Methylacidimicrobium sp. AP8: one gene and its partner. The main gene of each other region encodes a partner of the protein of the gene in region 2 in a complex. Links are inferred from orthologs where the notes say so. Each region holds a gene or a part of one and is shown on either strand. Other genes may lie near its edges.

Region 1 (6,302 bases), 650 kb from region 2 along the record:
GGTTCCGTTATTGGGCCCGGCCGGTTCCGGGATTCGGCGACCCGCAGGCCCGCCTTCTCTTGGTCGGCTTGGCTCCCGCGGCTCACGGTGGAAACCGGACCGGCAGGATCTTTACCGGAGATCGGAGCGGAGACTGGCTCTTTCGCGCTCTCCATCGCTTCGGCTTTGCGAACCAAGCGATCTCCCGCGACCGCGACGACGGCCTGCAACTCTTCGACTGCTTCGTGACCGCCGCCGTCCGTTGCCCTCCGCCGGAGAACCGGCCGTCACCCGCCGAACGGCGCAACTGCTATCCCTTTCTCGCTCGGGAACTCGACGCCCTCGTCAGAATCCGGGTCTTGATCGCACTAGGCGGATTGGCCTTCGCAACCCTGCTCCGTTGGGTGCGGCAGCGCTGGCCGGAGGAGGCGGCCTCCTCCTTGCCGCGCAGCCGGACTACGTTCGCCCACGGAGCGGAATTCACCCTCCCGGAAGGGCGAACCCTGCTCGCCTCCTACCACCCGAGCCAGCAGAACACCTTCACCGGTCGCTTGACCGAGGCGATGTTCGACGCGGTCTTCTCCCGCGCGCGTGCGCTGCTCGAAGCCGGCCGCGAAGGAACCCTTTCCGGCGGCGAAAGCGTCAAAAGTTGATGCGGACGGGGATCTCGGAATGATGCTCGCCCGAGCACCCTTGGTCGGTCGGAACGTCCACCGGACGATCGCTGGCTTGGACCAGACCCTTGGCGATGAGCCACTCTTCGAGCTCCTGGCCGCTGATATCGGCAAGCATCTCTCCGTCCACCTCGACGCACGGAGAGAAAGGCTGTCCGCTTTTCCGGATCATCTCTTCCCGATACGCCGGGACATTGATGATGTCGCGGTCCTCATAGGAGAGCTGATATTTCCTTAGGATCGCCCGCACGCCCTGGCTCCAGCCGCAGGTGGGCTTCAGATAGGCAATAATCTTGGGTTGGCTCATGTTTATCCTATAGGTCGGCAGTCGGAGGAACGCCAATGCTTTTTTCCGCTACGGGGTCCGTTTCCGGCCCTTTCCGCAGCGGCTCCGGTCTCGTTCCGGAGAGAAACGGCAGAATCGCGCGGAGGTTGCGGCAATCGTCCTCTACGCCCTCCACCTTCGGAGTCTCCAGAACCATCGGAATCCGCGACCAGCGCGGGTCCCGAAGAAGCGGGCCGAAGCCGGCGAGCCCTAGCGATCCTTTGCCCAGGTGCTCATGGCGGTCCCGCCGGGATCCGAACGCGGCCGCCGAGTCGTTGAGATGAATAGCGCAGACCCGATCGGCGAGCCCCAGGCCTTCCAGCATCCCGATGAAGGCCCGGTATCCGGTCGGAGTCGCAAGGGGATAGCCGGCCGCCCAGAGATGGGCGGTGTCGAGGCAGATGGCGAACCGCTCCGGGTCGTCCAGCTCCTCAAGAACCCGGCGCAGCTGCTCCAGCCGCCATCCGAGCTGGTTTCCTTGTCCGGACATGGTCTCCAAGGCGATGCGCACGCCCGCCGGCGATGCCTCTTTCGGAAAGAGAGCTCGGAGCCGCCGGACGAGCCGGGCCAGGGCCGCGTCGGGATCTTCGCCGGGCGCTGCGGCGCCGGGGTGGAGGACGAGGAAGGGAAGGCCCAGCCGCGCCGCGCGCCGCACCTCCTCGCGGAGCGCTTCCGAGGATCGCTCGGCCAGGGGATCCGAAGAGGCGGCCAGGTTGAGGAGGTAGCCGGCATGGGCAAAAAAGTAGATGCCGGAAGCGGAAGCGGCCCGGCGGAAGGCCAAGGCTTCTTCGGCTCCAAGAGCAGGGGCTGTCCATTGCCGGCAGTTCTTGAGGAAGATCTGCGCGGCGGAAAAACCGCATTGGGCCGCACGCTCCACTGCACGTTCGATCCCCCCGGCGATCGAGACGTGCGCACCCAGAAGCCGGCCCCGAAGCTCGGGGGCGGATAGGGGGCAAACGGGAGGCTGCCGTCCTCGCGATGGCGGGGCGGCTCCCTCCGCTTCCTTCCTTGAACTTCCCGGCATCGTTGGGTTCCGAGGACTTGTGAAAAACGATTGTCTTTTTAAGCGGCGGGGGCAAGATGAGTTTGGACGACGAGCATGGCCACGTGGACTCTTTGGCGGGAGATTCCGGATGAATGGGTTCACGAGATCCTCCTCGCGGTTCGCGACTCCGATAAGCGGCTCTACCGGGTCGCCATCGAGCTGACGAGCCGCCGCCTGGGGATCCGGCAGGGGAAGCTCCTGGAAATGCCGAAGGCGCAGAGGCATCAGCTCGCCCGGCGGGTGCTCTCCCTGCCGCAGAGCGAGGAGATCTCCTCCCATCTCTTCACCTGCTGGCTGGTGCACACGCGCGCGCCGATGCTCTGCGCCTGGCTGGATGCCCTCGAGATCCCCCATGATGGCCGGGGGGTCGTAGAGAAGTTCGGGGAGGAGCCCTCCCCGGAAAAGCTGCGGGAGGCGCTCGAGCGGCTTCTCGCCTGCTTCCCCCGGCTAGACGTCGCCATTTACCTCCGGCTCTTCAACGAGATCGATGAGGTCGGTTGGGAAGGCCTCGAGGAGATCCTTTCGGGCGATGAGCGGCTACGGATCGGAAGAGAAAGTACGGAAGCCGCGGAGGCCAGAGGATAGCGAGGGGGGCTCTTCATGGCGAAAACGGATGCGGCAGAGAATGCCGGTTCCTTCGAGGAGGCCTTTCGGCGGCTGCAGGAGATCGTGACCCGGATGGAGAGCGGAGATCTGGCTCTCGAGGACCTGCTGGATCGCTATGAGGAAGGGATGCGGCTTGTGAAGTTTTGTAGTGACAAACTTTCCCTGGCGGAGCAAAAGATCACCGTTTTGGGGCAAGGGCCCGGGGGCCAGGAGCCGGCGGTCGGAACGCCGCAGGCGGATCCGAAGGGCTCCGCCCTCCGAGGAGAAGAGGAAAAAGAGGGGTAATCCTTGGGACGTCTACTCGATGAGATCGATTCGCCGGCGGATCTGAAAAAGCTTCCGATCGGAGAGCTGCCTCGCTTGGCCGAGGAGATTCGCCAGGAGATGATCACGGTCCTGGCGAAGAACGGCGGCCATATCGGGCCTAACCTCGGGGTCGTCGAGCTGACCATCGCGCTCCATTACGTCTTCCAGACGCCGCAAGACAACATCGTCTTCGACGTTAGCCACCAGGGATATGTCCACAAGCTCTTGACGGGCCGCCGGAAACTCTTTCCGACGATCCGCCAGCCCAACGGGCTGTCGGGGTTCCTCAACCGTGCGGAGAGCGAACATGACTGCTACGGGGCCGGCCATGCGGGCACCGCTCTTTCCGCCGCCTTGGGCATGGCGGTCGGCCGCGACCGCCGTGGGGGAAAGGAGCACGTGATCGCCGTCTGCGGAGACGCGGCGTTTACCTGCGGCATCACCTACGAGGCCCTCAACAACGTCTGCGAGCAGACCCGGCGGCTGATCGTGGTCCTCAACGATAACGAATGGTCGATCGACAAGAACGTCGGAGCCATCGCGAGCTATTTCAGCCGGATCGTCAGCCACCCGGCCTACTCCTGGCTTCGCGACCGGGCGGAGGAGTTCCTCAAGAAGATTCCCAATCGCGGGGTCCTTCGGGCGGCGCGGAAGGCGGAAGAGGCGGTAAAAAGCCTGCTGCTGCCGAGCGTGATTTTCGAGGAGCTCGGTCTGACCTACTACGGTCCGGTCGACGGCCACGATGTGGGGATGCTGATCTCGATGTTCGAGTTCCTAAAGCAGCAGGAACATCCGGTCCTGCTCCACGTGCTCACCCAAAAGGGGAAGGGCTTCGCGCCGGCGATGGAGAAGCAGAAGAAGTTCCACGGCCTCGGTCCCTACCATCCGGTGACCGGAGAGACGCCCAAGAGCGAAACCGTGACTTGCTCCCAGGTCTTCGCCGACACCCTGATCAAGCTTGCCGATCAGAACCGCAAGGTGGTGGCGATCACGGCGGCCATGCCGAACGGAACCGGACTCGACCGCTTCCAGCCGAAGTTCCCCGACCGGTATTTCGATACCGGAATCGCCGAGGAGCACGCCGTGCTTTTTGCAGCCGGGCTGGCGACCAAGGGCTTCAAGCCTTATTGCGCGATCTATTCGACTTTCCTGCAGCGCGCCTTTGACCAGATCGTCCATGACGTGTGCCTGCAGAATCTGCCCGTGGTCTTCTGCATGGACCGGGGCGGGCTATCCGGCGACGACGGGCCGACCCATCACGGCCTCTTCGACATCTCCTACCTCCGCTGCGTGCCCAACATCACGATTCTCCATCCCAAGGATGAGGACGAGCTGGCCGACATGCTCTTCACGGCCATGCATCATCCGGGACCGGTCGCGATCCGCTATCCGCGCGGAGCCGGTCCGGGCGCAACCGTCAAGCCGTTCCCCGAACTGATCCCGATCGGGAGGGCCGAAGTCCTCCAGCATGGCCGGGATGTGGCGATCCTGGGACTGGGCATGATGATTCCGATGGCCCGCGCGCTTGCCGATGCCCTCGAAGCCGAGGGGGTTTCGGCGGCGGTGATCAATCCTCGAACCGTGAAGCCGCTCGACCGGGGAACCCTCGAATTCTTCGCACGCAGGGTCGAGGCGATCGTGACGATCGAGGATCACGTCTTGGCCGGAGGCTTCGGATCCCTAGTTCTCGAGGCGCTCTCCGACATGGGGATTGCGGTTCCCGTCGTCCGGATCGGTTGGCCGGACCAGTACATCGAGCACGGCAAGGTCGATCAGCTGCGGAAAAAATACGGCCTGACCGTCGAAGCGGCTCTGGAAAAACTGCGTCCCATCCTTAAAGGAAGGCAACGGTCCTTCGGGGAGATCGCGTAGGCGCAAACCCGCCGGCTCGCAAAAGGCGCGGTGTCTGCGACGGAAGCTTCCATGAAGATCGTTCTCGCCTACTCCGGTGGACTCGATACCTCCGTGATCCTCAAGTGGCTGGCGGAGCGCTACCGGGCCGACGTCATCGCCTATTGCGCCGACATCGGCCAGGGGGAGGAACTGAACGGTCTTGAGGAAAAGGCGCGCCGCAGCGGCGCTTCCCGCTGCCTCATCGCCGATCTCCGGGAGGAATTCGTCCGGGATTACGTCTTCCCCATGCTACGGGCGGGGGCGCTTTATGAGGAGCAGTACCTTTTGGGCACCGCGATCGCTCGTCCCCTGATCGCCAAGAAGCAGGTCGAGATCGCGCGGGAGCTCGGGGCCGACGCGGTCGCGCACGGGGCAACCGGCAAAGGCAATGACCAGGTACGCTTTGAGCTGACCTTCGCGGCGCTGGCTCCGGATCTGCGCGTCATCGCTCCTTGGCGGGAGTGGGAGTTTGCGGGAAGGGCCGATCTAATCCGCTATGCGGAAACGCACGGGATCGAGGTGCCCGTCACGCAGGCCAAGCCGTACTCCATGGACCGCAACCTTTTTCATATTAGCTACGAGAGCGGGATCCTCGAAGACCCCTGGCAACCTCCCCCGGCCGATCTTTTCCGGCTGACGTGCGATCCGGAGCACGCCCCGGGCGAGCCGGAGACGGTGGACCTCGACTTTGAATCCGGGAACTGCGTAGCCGTCAACGGGAAGAGCCTATCCCCGGCGGGAGTCCTGACCGCGCTCAACGAGATCGGGGGCCGGCACGGGATCGGCCGTATCGACATCGTCGAAAACCGCTTTGTCGGAATGAAATCGCGCGGAGTCTATGAATGCCCGGGGGGGACAATCCTCCGCTTCGCCCACCGCCAAGTAGAGACTTTGACGCTCGATCGGGAGGTCATGCATCTGCGGGATTCTCTGGTCACGCGCTATGCCGAGCTGGTCTATTACGGCTTCTGGTTTTCGCCGGAGCGGGAGTTTCTCCAAGCGGCGATCGAGCAGAGCCAGCGGTACGTAACCGGAACGGTCCGCCTCCGGCTCTTCAAAGGAGCTTTGCAAACGTTGGGGCGCAAGAGTCCCTACTCCCTCTACAGCCCGCAGCTGGCGACCATGGAGGCCGATCACGGGGCGTACGATCCGCGCGATGCGGGCGGCTTCATCCGGCTGAATGCCCTCCGGCTGCGGACGGCGGCGCGACGAGGGCGGGCTTCCTAGCCGCGGCCGACCCTTCACTCCCCGTCTTCCGGGCTTTCGTACCAGCTCCTGCCGTCGCGGGCGATCAGAACCTGTGCCGCCTCCGGTCCCCAGCTTCCGGCCGAATAGTTGGGGAAATCGGTCGGGGGATTGGATTCCCAGACCTGGAGGATCGGGTCGACCAGCGCCCAGGCCGCCTCGACTTGATCGGCGCGCATGAAGAGCGTGCCGTCTCCGAGGATGACATCGCGGAGGAGGGTTTCGTAAG
Region 2 (6,345 bases):
GATATTTTGGCCTTTGAGCGGCATCTCCTCCGGAACGAAACGATCATCGTCAAATTTTTTCTCCACCTCTCCCGGAGGGAGCAGGCCAAGCGCCTTCTCGATCGAATCGATCGACCGGAAAAGAGGTGGAAGTTTTCCCTGGCGGATATCCAAGAGCGCGAGCGGTGGTCGGACTACCAATCGGCTTATGAAGAGATGCTGGCGGCGACCAGCACCCGGGAGGCACCGTGGTATGTGCTGCCCGCCGATCATAAATGGTTTACCCAGCTGGCGGCGGCAGGCATCCTGCTCGAGCGGCTGGTGGAGCTGCCGCTCCGGTATCCGGAGCCGCGACCGGAGAGTGAGGCGGAGCTGCGCCGGGCGAAGGAGATCTTACAACGTGAACGGGACCGGTGAGAAGGCCGCGGAGGAAACCCCGACGCGCCAGGAGACAGACAGCTTGGGCTCGATCCCGGTCCCGGCCCATCGATACTACGGGGCCCAGACCGCGAGATCGCTGATTCATTTTGCGATCGGCACCGAGCGGATGCCGATCGAGGTGATTCGCGCGCTGGCGCTGCTGAAGAAAGCAGCGGCGCTGGTCAATCGAGACTTGGGAATCCTTTCCGAGGAGAAGGCCAAGTGGATCGTGGCGGCCGCCGAGGAGGTCGTGGCGGGAAAATTCGACGAGGAGTTCCCGTTGCGGGTCTGGCAGACGGGGAGCGGAACGCAATCCAATATGAATTGTAACGAGGTGATCGCCGGCCGTGCCAACGAGTTAGCGGTGGGGAGGAGGGGAGGAAAGTTTCCGATCCATCCCAACGACGATGTTAATCGCTCGCACTCCTCGAACGACGCGTTCCCTTCAGCTATGCATCTGGCTGTCGGGCTCGCCCTCCGCGACGGTCTCCTTCCGGAATTGGAAAGGATGCTCGATTGCCTGCGGCGACGGAGCCGGGAGTTCTCGGGAATCATCAAGATCGGCCGGACCCACTTGATGGATGCCGTGCCGCTCACCCTCGGGCAGGAGTTCGGCGGGTACGCAGGCCAGCTCGAGCTGGTCTTGGCCGACCTCCGCGGTCGGATGCCCGCTCTCTACGGCCTGGCGATCGGGGGCACGGCCGTGGGGACCGGGCTCAATGCGCCGGCCGGGTTCGCCCAGGGAGTCTGCGCCAAGCTGGCCGAGTGGACAGGGCTGCCCCTCTACTCCGCTCCCAACAAGTTCGCCGCGCTCGCTTCCCATGAGCCCCTTTTGGGCGTCAGCGCATCCTTGCGCAACGTGGCGGCTGCGCTGTTCAAGGTGGCTAACGACATCCGCTGGATGGCCTCGGGTCCGCGATGCGGCCTGGCCGAGCTGCGCTTGCCCGAAAACGAGCCTGGGTCCTCGATTATGCCGGGAAAGGTCAATCCGACGCAATCGGAGGCGATGACGATGGTCTGCATCCAGGTCATGGCCGCGGACGCGGCGGTCGGCTGGGCCGGCTCTCAGGGGAATTTCGAGCTCAATGTGTTCAAGCCGATGATCGTGTTCAACATCCTGAACGCCATCCGGCTTTTGCGCGACAGCTGCCGATCCTTCCGTGTTTTCTGCCTGGAAGGACTCCAACCGAACCTCGAGGTGCTCCGCAGCGAAGTGGAGCGGTCGCTCATGCTGGTGACGGCGCTGGCGCCCCGGCTGGGTTACGATCGGGCGGCGAAGATCGCCCAGGAGGCCAATCGCCGGCAGAAGACCATTCGGGAGATCTGCGTAGAGGACGGCCATCTGTCCGCGGAGGAGTTCGACGCGCTGGTCCGGCCTGAAAGGATGGTCGGCAACGGAGGCGGGGCGTGAGGGCGGACCGGGCCCGAGTGGTTCCGATGGGGGAAGTTCCCCGCATTCGGAGAGAGCTGGAGGGCAAAAGGTTCGTCGCCACCAACGGCTGCTTCGACCTGCTGCACGTCGGCCATCTCCGCTGCTTGGCCTTCGCCCGGTCGTTGGGGGATCTGCTCTGGGTGGGAGTCAACGACGACGAGTCGGTGCGGGCGCAAAAAGGAGAGAACCGGCCGATCCACCCCGATGTGGAAAGGGCGGAGCTTCTGGCCGGCCTGCGCGTAGTCGATCTGGTGACCATCTTCTCGGGAAGGCGGGCGACCGCGTTTCTTCGGGCGGTCCGGCCGGCGGTTTATGTGAAAGGAGGGGATTATCGGCCGGAGACGCTCGATCCGGAGGAGCGCCAAGCCTTGGAAAGCATGGGAGTCGAGATACAATTCTTCCCGCTGGTTACGGGTAGATCGACCACCGCGGCCTGGGAAGCATGGCGGAAAGGATGAGCGAGGAGCCCAAAGCCACGCTGGGAATTCTCGGATCGGGACGAGGGAGCAACTTCGCCGCCATCCGGGATGCGATCGCCTCGGGGAGGCTTTCCGCCTCGATTGCCGTCGTCATCAGCGACCGGGAGGACGCGCGGATCCTGGAATTGGCCCGCCAAGCGAATATTCCGACGGTGGTCTTGCGCCGAGGGAAGTTCCGGACTCGGCTCGAGCCCGACATCGAGGAAGAGCTTGCCGAATGCCTCCGGCGCTTTCGGGTCGACTTGGTGATCCTGGCGGGATTCCTGCGGGTTCTCAAGGGTCCGCTCCTGGCCGCGTACGCGGGAAGAATCCTCAACATTCATCCTTCCCTCCTCCCGGCCTTCAAAGGGAAGGACGCCTGGAAGCAGGCTTTGGCGGCGGGTGTCGCCGAAGCGGGTTGCACGGTCCACTGGGTGGAGGCCGAGGTCGACAGCGGACCGATTCTCGGACAGGCGCGGGTCCCTGTTCTGCCCGGAGATACGCCGGAAAGCCTGCACGCGAGAATTCAGGAGGCCGAGCACCGCCTCTACCCGGAGGTGATCCAGCAAGTGATCGATCGGAAGCTATGGCAGCAGATCCATTCGTAGAAGAGCAGGAGCTCGACCTTTGGAGGAAGCCCGAACCCGAAACGGCGGCCGCCGGCCGGAGCGCGGAAAGACCCCTTTCGGTCAGCGAATTGAACCGGCGGGTGCGCTCCCTTCTGGAGGCGGGCTTTTCGCAAGTGTGGGTCGAAGGGGAGATATCGAACCTCCGGAGCCCGAGCTCGGGGCATGTCTATTTCACCCTCAAGGACGAGCAGGCGGTCGTCCAGGTGGTCCTCTTCCGCGCCGATGCGGCTCGGCTGTCGATCCGGTTGCGGGAGGGGGCGGCCGTTGTGGTCCGCGGGCGGCTGACCGTGTTCGAGGCCCGCGGTCAGTACCAGATCATCGCAGCGGATGTGCAGGCACTGGGGGAGGGGGCGCTGCTCGAAAGGCTAGAGGCGCTGAAAAGAAGGCTGGCCGCCGAAGGGCTCTTTGACGCCTCCCGCAAGCGGCGGCTGCCGGAATTCCCGGAAAGAGTCGGTCTGGTCACTTCCCTCAAGGGTGCTGTCATCCAGGACTTTCTCCGTATTTTGCAACGCAGGGCGCCAGGAATCGAGATTTGCGTGAGGGATGTTCCGGTGCAAGGGGCTTCGGCGGCGAAGGCGATCGCCGGGGCGATCCGCGCCTTCGGCGGGCCGCCTCCGGTCGATGTTTTGGTTGTCGCCCGCGGGGGCGGCAGCCTGGAAGATCTTTGGCCCTTCAACGAAGAGGTCGTCGCACGGGCGTTGGCCGAATGCCCCGTGCCGACCGTGTCGGCGGTAGGCCACGAAACCGACTTTACGATCGCGGATCTGGCCGCCGATCTGCGAGCGCCCACCCCCTCCGCCGCTGCGGAGCTGATCGCCCGCGATTGGAACGACTGGCGCGCGGAGGTCGCCCAACTGCGGAGAAGGGCGGAGCGGGCCATGTCGCGGGTGCTCGAGCTGGCGCGGGAAAGGCTGGCGCGGCTGGCCGGCAGCCCGTTTTTCCATGAGCCCTCCCGCCTCATCCTCCGCTGGGAGCAGCTGGTCGATGAGGAGGAGGAGGCGCTCGGCCGCGCGCTCCGGCGAGCCGTGGAGATCAAGAGGGAGAGGTGGGAATCCTTCATGCGTCATTGGAGGGCGTTGCGATTCGACGAGCAGATCCGCCGCCGCTCGGAGCAGGTAGCCCAGTGGGCGGCGCGGCTGGCCGCCTTGAGTCCGGAGGCCACCTTGCAGCGCGGGTATGCCATCGCTTTCGATCGGCAAGGCCGTATCCTTCGCAGAGCCCATCCGGAGATGGTCGGCAGCGAGGTGCGGGTGCGGGTCGCCTCCGGAGGTTTCGGCGCGCAGGTCCTCCGCCTTTGTCCGGAGGAGCCGTGGACTCAGAACGCGGCGAATCGCGTGCGGGGCCAGGAGGCACCTGAGAATAATTCCGATACGGAGTGTGGCGGGGCTTGACATTCGGGGGCTGCCTGGCGATGTTTATCGTTCTCTCACGGACGGGGTCTTGTACCAGGAAAGAAAGGGAAACGGCGAGTGCCCATGTAGCTCAGGTGGTAGAGCACGTCCTTGGTAAGGACGAGGTCACCGGTTCAAGCCCGGTCATGGGCTCGGCCGCAGCGAAGGCCGTGTAGCGAATCGGAAGGATTAAGGACAAAGAAGCGAGGAGTATTCATGGCGAAAGACACTTTCGTGCGTTCGAAGCCGCATGTGAACGTAGGCACCATCGGACATGTGGATCACGGGAAAACCACGCTGACCGCGGCGATTACCTCTGTCCTAGCCAAGCAGGGTCTTGCGGAGAAGAAGGCATACGATCAGATCGACAACGCGCCGGAAGAACGTGAGCGCGGGATCACGATCAACACGACACATGTCGAATATCAGTCCGAGCATCGGCATTATGCGCACGTGGACTGCCCGGGCCACGCCGACTACATCAAGAACATGATCACCGGTGCCGCGCAGATGGACGGAGCCATTCTCGTGGTGAGCGCTCCGGATGGTCCGATGCCGCAGACGCGCGAGCACATCCTGCTGGCCCGGCAAGTCGGGGTTCCGGCGATCGTGGTCTTCCTCAACAAGATCGACATGGTCGACGACGCGGAGTTGATCGATCTGGTCGAGCTCGAGGTCCGCGAGCTGCTCAGCAAGTATGAGTTTCCGGGCGACAAGGTTCCCATCGTCCGGGGGAGCGCGCTGAAGGCGCTGGAAGGAGATCCCGCGGAGGAGAAGAACATCCTGGCGCTCATCGCCGCGATGGACGAATATATTCCGATTCCGGAGCGCCCGAAGGACCAACCGTTCCTTATGCCGGTAGAGGACGTGTTCAACATCGAAGGTCGCGGCACGGTGGTGACCGGCCGTGTCGAGCGAGGGGTCCTCAAGCGGATGGAAGAGGTCGAAATCGTGGGGATCCGGCCTACCACGAAGACCGTGGTGACCGATATCGAAATGTTCCGCAAGCTGTTGGACTCGGCGGAGGCGGGCGACAACGTCGGCATTCTGCTCCGGGGCATCAAAAAGGAAGATGTCGAACGGGGGCAGGTCGTCGCCAAGCCCGGGACCATCACCCCGCATACGAAGTTCCGGGCGCAGGTCTACGTGTTGACCAAGGAAGAGGGTGGACGGCACACCCCCTTCTTCTCGGGATACCGGCCGCAGTTCTACTTCCGAACGACCGACGTCACTGGCAATGTAAAGCTGAAGGAAGGGGTCGAGATGGTCATGCCGGGGGATAACGTCGAGATCGATGTCGAGTTGATCACTCCGATTGCGATGGAAAAAGCGATGCGGTTTGCGATCCGAGAAGGCGGCAAGACCGTGGGAGCCGGAAGAGTCGTTGAAATCCTGGCCTAGCCAAAGAAGGGAATTCTTTCGGCAATCGGCTTGCGGGTGTAAATTTTGAACAGGTTCTCGAAAACAGGGCAGTAGCTCAATTGGTAGAGTAGCGGTCTCCAAAACCGTTGGTTGGGGGTTCGAGTCCCTCCTGCCCTGCGGCTATGCGAACCATTTCCTTAACAACGTGGGTTGCGCTGGGGCTCGCCATGGCGGGCCTCGTTGCGCTGGGATGGCTGTGGAGGCGGCACGGACAACGAGTGGTGGTCTTCCTCAACGAGGTCGTTGGAGAGCTCAAGAAGTGTTCGTGGCCATGGGAGCCGCAGGAAAAGGGAGCGCGTCGCTACCGGGAGCTGATCGATTCGACCGTGGTGGTGGCGATCTCTTCGGTCCTGCTGGCTGCTGTGGTCACGCTGGCGGACTTCTTGTTGGTGAAAGTGGTGGGATTCCTCACTAGGCTGCAGTTATAGGACGCTCGATGAAACCGCGGGAAGGGGCGCAAGGAACCGTGTTGACCGAGAAAGAGGGCCGCGAGGCGCAGCAGGCGCCCGAAGAGCAGGGGCAGTGGTATGTCCTTCATGTGCTTTCCGGCCACGAAGGGCGGGTCAAGAAGAGTATCGAAAAGCGCATTCAAACCGAGGAGATGGGGGATCTGG

The links.
Region 1: the proteins of xseA (region 2) and xseB are in contact, whole or in part, in a cryo-EM structure (PDB 8TXR), measured with the Escherichia coli proteins. The link is inferred for Methylacidimicrobium sp. AP8 from one-to-one orthologs.

Annotation. Positions count from the first base shown.
Region 1 is NZ_LR797830.1:1,357,681-1,363,982, reverse strand. Bases 1,312-4,268 are described here. They hold xseB (exodeoxyribonuclease VII small subunit), read left to right. Parts: upstream 1,312-2,623; coding sequence 2,624-2,914; downstream 2,915-4,268. Other genes in these bases: dxs (1-deoxy-D-xylulose-5-phosphate synthase), read left to right, coding at 2,918-4,268; MTHMO_RS06330 (hypothetical protein), read left to right, coding at 2,078-2,608; MTHMO_RS06335 (deoxyribonuclease IV), read right to left, coding at 1,312-2,002. Outside these bases: MTHMO_RS06345 (uracil-DNA glycosylase), read left to right, coding at 1-632; MTHMO_RS06340 (glutaredoxin), read right to left, coding at 622-960; more of MTHMO_RS06335, read right to left, coding at 968-1,311; more of dxs, read left to right, coding at 4,269-4,807; MTHMO_RS06315 (argininosuccinate synthase), read left to right, coding at 4,859-6,055; zwf (glucose-6-phosphate dehydrogenase), read right to left, coding at 6,070-6,302. UniProt on the Escherichia coli protein: Bidirectionally degrades single-stranded DNA into large acid-insoluble oligonucleotides, which are then degraded further into small acid-soluble oligonucleotides.
Region 2 is NZ_LR797830.1:711,215-717,559, forward strand. The notes cover bases 2,093-5,092. They hold xseA (exodeoxyribonuclease VII large subunit), read left to right. Parts: upstream 2,093-2,875; coding sequence 2,876-4,309; downstream 4,310-5,092. Other genes in these bases: MTHMO_RS03170 (adenylyltransferase/cytidyltransferase family protein), read left to right, coding at 2,093-2,289; purN (phosphoribosylglycinamide formyltransferase), read left to right, coding at 2,286-2,897; tuf (elongation factor Tu), read left to right, coding at 4,526-5,092. Outside these bases: MTHMO_RS03160 (PPK2 family polyphosphate kinase), read left to right, coding at 1-396; fumC (class II fumarate hydratase), read left to right, coding at 380-1,810; more of MTHMO_RS03170, read left to right, coding at 1,807-2,092; more of tuf, read left to right, coding at 5,093-5,710; MTHMO_RS03200 (preprotein translocase subunit SecE), read left to right, coding at 5,854-6,159; transcription termination/antitermination protein NusG, read left to right, coding at 6,168-6,345. UniProt on the Escherichia coli protein: Bidirectionally degrades single-stranded DNA into large acid-insoluble oligonucleotides, which are then degraded further into small acid-soluble oligonucleotides.